One region of the uncultured Pseudoramibacter sp. genome, then DNA from elsewhere that is predicted to be linked to it. Evidence: predicted binding sites of a transcription regulator. Region 1 holds the regulator's gene; the other holds the start of a gene.
What was found. The regulator NrdR, encoded in region 1, represses ribonucleotide reductase genes. The targets are predictions, from matches to a motif close to CACNANATNTNGTG.
Positions count from the first base shown of each region.

Region 2: a site for NrdR is predicted at 1,491-1,504, ahead of nrdD (anaerobic ribonucleoside-triphosphate reductase). Genes of this name have one in related genera too.

Region 1 covers NZ_CAIFFF010000007.1:32,970-36,394, forward strand. Annotated here, with positions in the region: gene ftsZ (cell division protein FtsZ) at 1-1,058, shown strand, start outside; gene nrdR (transcriptional regulator NrdR) at 1,066-1,518, shown strand; gene QZX60_RS05495 (NUDIX hydrolase) at 1,546-2,079, shown strand; gene lysA (diaminopimelate decarboxylase) at 2,177-3,425, shown strand, end outside.
Region 2 covers NZ_CAIFFF010000001.1:69,839-73,263, forward strand. Annotated here, with positions in the region: gene QZX60_RS00310 (PocR ligand-binding domain-containing protein) at 1-1,271, opposite strand, end outside; gene nrdD (anaerobic ribonucleoside-triphosphate reductase) at 1,664-3,425, shown strand, end outside.

The DNA of each region.
Region 1 (3,425 bases):
GCGGTGGCAACAACGCTGTTAACAGAATGATTGAATCGGGCCTGAAGGGTGTCGATTTTGTCTCGATTAATACAGATAATCAGGCTCTGGCCCTGACTTTAGCAGAAAAAAGACTGCAGATCGGCGAAAAGACGACCGGTGGTCTCGGCGCAGGCGGTAACCCGGAAATGGGTCAGCGTTCCGCTGAAGAAAGCCGCGATGCGATTTCTGAAGTGATTCAGGGCACGGACCTCTTGTTTGTGACGGCCGGCATGGGCGGCGGAACAGGGTCTGGTGCAGCGCCGATTATCGCAAAAATCGCGCAGGAAATGGGCATTCTGACCATTGGTGTCGTCACGAAGCCGTTCTCTTTTGAAGGACGCGTTCGTATGCGCAATGCGCAGATCGCCTGCGATTTCCTCCAGGAAAATGTCGACGCTTTGGTGACGATTCCAAACGACCGTCTGCTCCGCATGGCCGACAAATCCACGTCGCTGCGGGAAGCTTTCAAACTTGCTGATGACGTCCTGCTTCAAGGGGTCAAGAGTATTTCCGACTTGATTTCTATGCCTGGTCTGGTCAGCTTGGACTTTGCCGATGTCAAGACGATCATGCAGGATGCGGGCCTAGCACACATGGGTGTTGGCCGTGCAACCGGGGAAAACCGTGCAGAAGAAGCGGCGAAGGAAGCCATCCTGAGCCCGCTGCTTGAAACGGAAATTACCGGCGCAACGGGTGTTCTGCTGAACATCACAGCTGGTGACGATTTGTCACTGTTTGAAGTTGACAAGGCGGCGACGATTGCACGTGAAGCCTGCGACGAAGACGCCAACGTCATCTTTGGGGCGACCATCGATGAAAACATGGGCGATGAAATCCAAATCACGGTTATCGCGACGGGGTTCCTTCCCGCTGAAGAAAGCGAAGACGTCAGAGATATGAAAGAAAAGATGTCCGCGCGTCCAGCGAGAAGCAGAGCGCCAAAGGACGCACCAGCTCAGTCCGCAAGCGCAGCTAAGCCAAAAACAGATTCAAACGATTTGTTTACCATTCCGACATTTTTAAACAAAGAAGATTAATTCTGCGATGAAATGTCCGTTTTGTAATCATAATGGCAGCAAGGTAGTTGATTCCAGACCGGTTAACGATCAGACCATGATCCGCAGACGCCGCGAATGCGAAAAGTGTAAAAAACGCTTCACGACCTACGAACGAATTGAAAAGATTCCACTGATGGTGGTCAAACGAAACGGCCAGCGGGAATCCTACGACCGAAATAAAATTTACAGCGGCATCTTAAAGGCTTGTGAAAAGCGGCCGATTTCAGTCGAGCAGATTGAGGCCATGGTCGATCAAATCGAGAAACAGCTTTATCAGCTCGAGTATAAAGAAATTTCTTCTGTATATATCGGCGAAAGGGTTATGGAAGCCCTGAAGCCGGTCGATGAGGTGGCCTACGTGCGCTTTGCGTCTGTCTACCGACGTTTTAAAGATGCAGGCGCGTTTATTGAAGAACTCAACAAATTGATTAAGGAGTAAGGAAACAAATTGATTAAGGAGTAAGGATTGGCCAATAAGGTTCTAGATTCGAATCGCATTTACGAGGGTAAAATTTTAAATTTGCGGGTTGATTCGGTTGAACTTCCCGACGGCGGGCACACCAAGCGTGAAATCGTCGAGCACAAAAACGGCGTCGGCATTCTGCCGGTCGACCACGCGATGATGATTTTCGTGCAGCAGTACCGTGACGCGGTAGGGTCAGATTTGCTAGAAATTCCGGCAGGTCTTGTCGAAGCGGGCGAGGACCCGAAGGCGACCGCATCCCGTGAACTGCAGGAGGAAATCGGTCTCAAGCCGCTGAATTTAACGCCCTGTGGATTCGTTTATCCGACACCTGGCTGCTGCGATGAAAGAACGTATCTTTTTATCGCCAATCAATTTGAAGCCCACCGCCTCGAGGCGGATGACGATGAGTTTATTCATGTGGTCAGACTTCCGATCGAGACCGTTAGAAAAATGTACGATCATCACGAGTTTATCGACGCCAAGACGGTCAGCGCATTGGGCTATTATTTCTCACATCAGCATACAAACGAATAAAGTCAAGGGTGATTTTTTGCAGGCTTTGCAGGGAATCACTCTTTTGTATTTTTAAACCATTACAACAAGTTTAGGAAGGATTAACAGGAAAATCAAAATGGAAAATATTCAATTTTCAGGACACGACACAGTCGCATTGGCAGAACAGTACGGCACACCGCTGTACGTCATGAGTGAAGACATCATTCGTGACCGTATCGAGTCCGTTAAAAAAGCTTTTGAAGAAGCAGGCGCGGATTACGAAGTCAATTTCGCAGGAAAGGCATTTACCAATGTGGCGATGTGCAAAATCGTTGCCTCAGAAGGAATCGCGCTGGACGCGGTTTCAAAAGGGGAAATCATGACTGCTCAGGCAGCTGATTTTCCAATGGACCGTATCTGCTACCACGGCAATAACAAAAAAGTCAGCGAACTGAAATACGCGCTGGAAAACGGCGTCGGCCTCATCGTCGTCGACAGCGAAGACGAATTGAAAAAACTGATTCAAGTGACCGACGAACTGGATCAGGACGTCAATATCATGTTCCGCGTTTCGCCGGGCGTCGAAGCCCACACGCATGAGCTGATTCAAACCGGCACCCAGGACACGAAATTCGGCCTGCCCTACAGTCTGGCTAAGGATATTATTGTAAACGCCAATGCCCAGCCACACATTACAGTTGTCGGCATTCACTGCCATATCGGTTCTCAGATTGTCGACGAAGTGCCGTTTATCGCAGCAGCTGACAAGATGATCGCGCTGTATCAGGATATTCGAAATGAAGGCGTCGATCTGCGCGCTATTAATTTAGGCGGCGGCTTCGGCATCCCGTACCTTGAAGGGGATGAATACTTCGAAACCTTAAAATACATTCCGAAGTTGGTCGATCACGTCCGCAAAATCTGCGCGGACCGCGATGTACCGATGCCAAAGCTTATCGTCGAACCGGGACGCTTCTTGGTCTGTGAAGCAGGTGCGACGCTGTACACCATCGGCACTGTCAAGGAAATTCCTGGCGTGCGCAAATACATCAGCGTGGACGGCGGCATGAACGACAATCCGCGCCCGGCGCTGTACGGCGCGGAATACGAAGCGGTCGTTTGCAACGGCAAGGACTCCGAAAAACTGGAACCCTACCGCGTCAGCGGCCGTGCCTGCGAAACCGATACGTTAATCGATTCAGCGATGCTCAATCAGCCTCAGGTTGGCGATATTCTGATGGTGAAGAATACAGGTGCCTACAATTATTCAATGGCCAGCCGCTACAACCGTTATCCGATTCCGGCAGTTGTGCTGCTGTCGGGAGACCGCTCAGCGATCATGGTCGAACGGGAAAGCTACGAAGAACTCCTCAGCCACGACCGTG
Region 2 (3,425 bases), on a different contig from region 1:
CCCCTGCCGTAGTAGTAGCGCAGGCGCTTGTTGACGTTCTGCACGCCGATGCCCATGCCCTTTTTGCTTTCGTCGGTGCGGAACTCTTCGTTGAGCAGGGCGTCGATTTTTTCGTCAGGGATGCCGTCGCCGTCGTCGATGATGTGGATCAGCAGATCGTGGCCGTCGGATTCGGTTTTGACGGTGATCGTCGACGGCACCTTGCGCGCCTCGACGACGTATTTGATGCTGTTTTCGATGAAGGGCTGGACGACCATGAACGGGCAGAAGGCTTCGTTGAGCGATTCGTCACAGTCGAACACGTAGTTCAGGTGGTCGCCCTGGCGCACCTTCTGGATGTGCAGGAAGTTGCGCGCGTTGTTCAGCTCGTCCTCGAGGCGGACGAAGTCGTTCTCGCCGGTCTGCAGCGTGTAGCGCAGCAGGTCGGAGAAATGGTAGACCATTTCCTGAGTCTGGGTCGCGCCCTCGATCATGGCCAGGCGGCCGATGGTGTTGAGCACGTTGAAAAAGAAGTGCGGGTTGATCTGGGCCTTCAAGGCGCGCAGGTCGGCGTCTCTGAGAGCCGATTCCGCCTCACTTCTTCGGTGGATTTCCATCATCAGCTGTTCGTTGGCTTTTCTGAGCTTTTCCTGGGTCATTCGGGAAGCGGACAGCTCCGCGAGGTAATTGGCGATGGTGTACATCAACTCAGCGGCGGCCTTGACCCGCCCCAGGGTCGAGTGGGGCACGTGTTTGCGAAGCTCGAGAAATTCCGGGTAGTCGGAGAAATCCGTCAGACAGCCCGGCACGCCCATCGGCAGCTGCGCCGCTTCTTCTGGGGGAATGCGGACCTGGCCGGCGAGAATCGCACCGAGGTATTCGCCGCGCACCTGAATCGGCACGGCCATATCGACGAGGCCGCCGTGACAGGTGTAGATTTTCGGCCGCTGGACGCGGTTGGCGTTGCGGCCGCCCATGTCGTCGGAATTGGTGCAGTGCTTGTAAAATTCCGGGATCGTGCGGATCGCGGTGCAGAAGGGCGTGAAGTTGCTGTATTTCAGTACCGGGTCGCCGTTGCGGTCGACGAAGATCGCCGCGACGCCGGTCGCTTCTGAAAAGGCGTCCTGAATGCGCTGGAGCAGCTCCATATCGAAGACGTCCTGAATCTCGAGGGGCGCGGCATCCGCCTCGTCGCTTGTCAAAGTTTTCAGCCGTTTCAGCGGCTGGTCGTCTTCTATTGTATCGTCTGTGTTGTCCGGCATGTCCGGCTTCAAATTCAATGATTTCAGCATGGCTACTATCCTCAAATTGATGTGTGTATTTGTGTGTGTTTTTTGTTTAGTCTATTTGTGTATGCGTTATCAATGATGTCACACTCTCATTATAACATAGTTCGGCCAAATGGGATAATTTTTAGACATTTTTTGGCAAAATCTTACTTGCTTGTTAAAAAAATTAAAAAAAATACGGCTGAATCTGTGCGATGGCGCGCCGTTACTCGTTTACAATACAACCAGATATTGTGGTATTTAAATTTGCACACAACAATAACTTGATTTTGAAGGCCGGCCGCATTATAATAGCTCTGGAGTTTTTGAACCCTGAATACTAATTTAAAAATAAATGATTACACAAGCATGAGAGATCACATAAGGAGGGCAATATGGGTGAAGAGATGCAGGTGATGAACATCATCAAGCGCAGCGGCGAAGAGGTGCGCTACGACAGGAGCAAAATCGTGAACGCCGTGTCCAAGGCGAACGTCGAGGTGGACCCGATCCGCCGGCTCAACCCGAGCCAGATCGAGGCGGTGGCCGACAACGTGGAAAAGCAGCTGCGTCAGTACACCCACGCCGCCAACGTTGAGGACATTCAGGACCTCGTCGAAACCGGCATCATGGAAATGCGCGGCTACGAGGTGGCCCAGGCCTACATGCACTACCGCGACAAGCGCACGGCTCTGCGCCGCTCCAACACGACGGACCGCAAAATCCTCTCGCTGATCAACCGGAACAACGAGCTGGTCAAGCAGGAAAACGCCAACAAGAACCCGACGATTAACTCGACCCAGCGGGACTACATCGCCGGGGAAGTCAGCCGCGACCTGACGCGCCGCCTCTTTTTGCCGGAGGACATCGTGAAGGCCCACGAGGAAGGGATCATCCACTTCCACGACGCCGATTATTTCGCGATGCGCGAGCACAACTGCGATTTGATCAACCTGGACGACATGCTCCAGAACGGGACCGTCATTTCCGGCACGAAGATCGACAAGCCCCACAGCTTTTACACGGCCTGCAACATCACGACCCAGATCGTCGCCCAGGTCGCCTCGAATCAGTACGGCGGCCAGAGCTTTTCGCTCTATCACGTGTCGAAATTCGTCGACGTCAGCCGCCAGAGCCTGAGAGCCCGCACCCGGGCCGACCTCGAATCGGCGGGCATCGCCGCCAGCGACGAGCAGGTCAACCAGATTGCGGAACGCCGCCTCAAGAAGGAAATCAAAAGCGGGATCCAGACGATTCAGTACCAGCTGATCACGCTGATGACCTGCAACGGTCAGGCGCCTTTTGTGACGATGTTCATGTATTTGGACGAAGCGCCGGAAGGCCAGCCCCGGGACGACTTGGCGCTGTGCATCGAAGAGGTGCTCAACCAGCGCATCCAGGGCACGAAGAACGCCCAGGGCGTCTGGGTGACCACCACCTTCCCGAAGCTGATCTACGTCCTCGACGAAGACAACATCGAACCGGGCACGCCCTACTACTATTTGACCGATCTGTCGGCGCGGTGCACCGCGAAGCGCATGGTGCCGGACTACATCTCGGCCAAGGTGATGAAACAGCTTAAAAACGGCAACGTCTACACCTGCATGGGGTGCCGCTCCTTCTTGACCGACGAACCGACGATCACCAATCCCGACGGCAGCCACAAGTTCTACGGCCGGTTCAACCAGGGCGTCGTGACGATCAACCTCGTCGACGTGGCCTGCTCCTCCGGCGGGGACGAAGACAAGTTCTGGCAGATCCTCGACGAACGCCTCGAGCTCTGCCACCGGGCGCTGCGCTGCCGTCACGAACGCCTCCTCGGCACGCCCTCGGACGTGGCGCCGATTCTCTGGCAGCACGGGGCGCTGGCCAGACTGAAGCCCGGCGAAACCATCGACAAGCTGCTCTTCGGCGGCTACAGCACCATCTCCCTCGGTTACGCGGGGCTTTACGAAATGTGCCAGTACATGACGGGCAAATCCCACACCGATCCGGAAGCAGAGCCCTTCGCGCTGGCCGTGATGCAGCGGCTCAACGACAAGTGTGCCGAATGGCGGGCGGCGGAAAACATCGCCTACTCGGTCTACGGGACGCCGATGGAATCCACGACCTATAAATTCGCGAAATGCCTGCAGAAGCGCTTCGGGATCATCCCCGGCGTGACGGACAAGAATTACA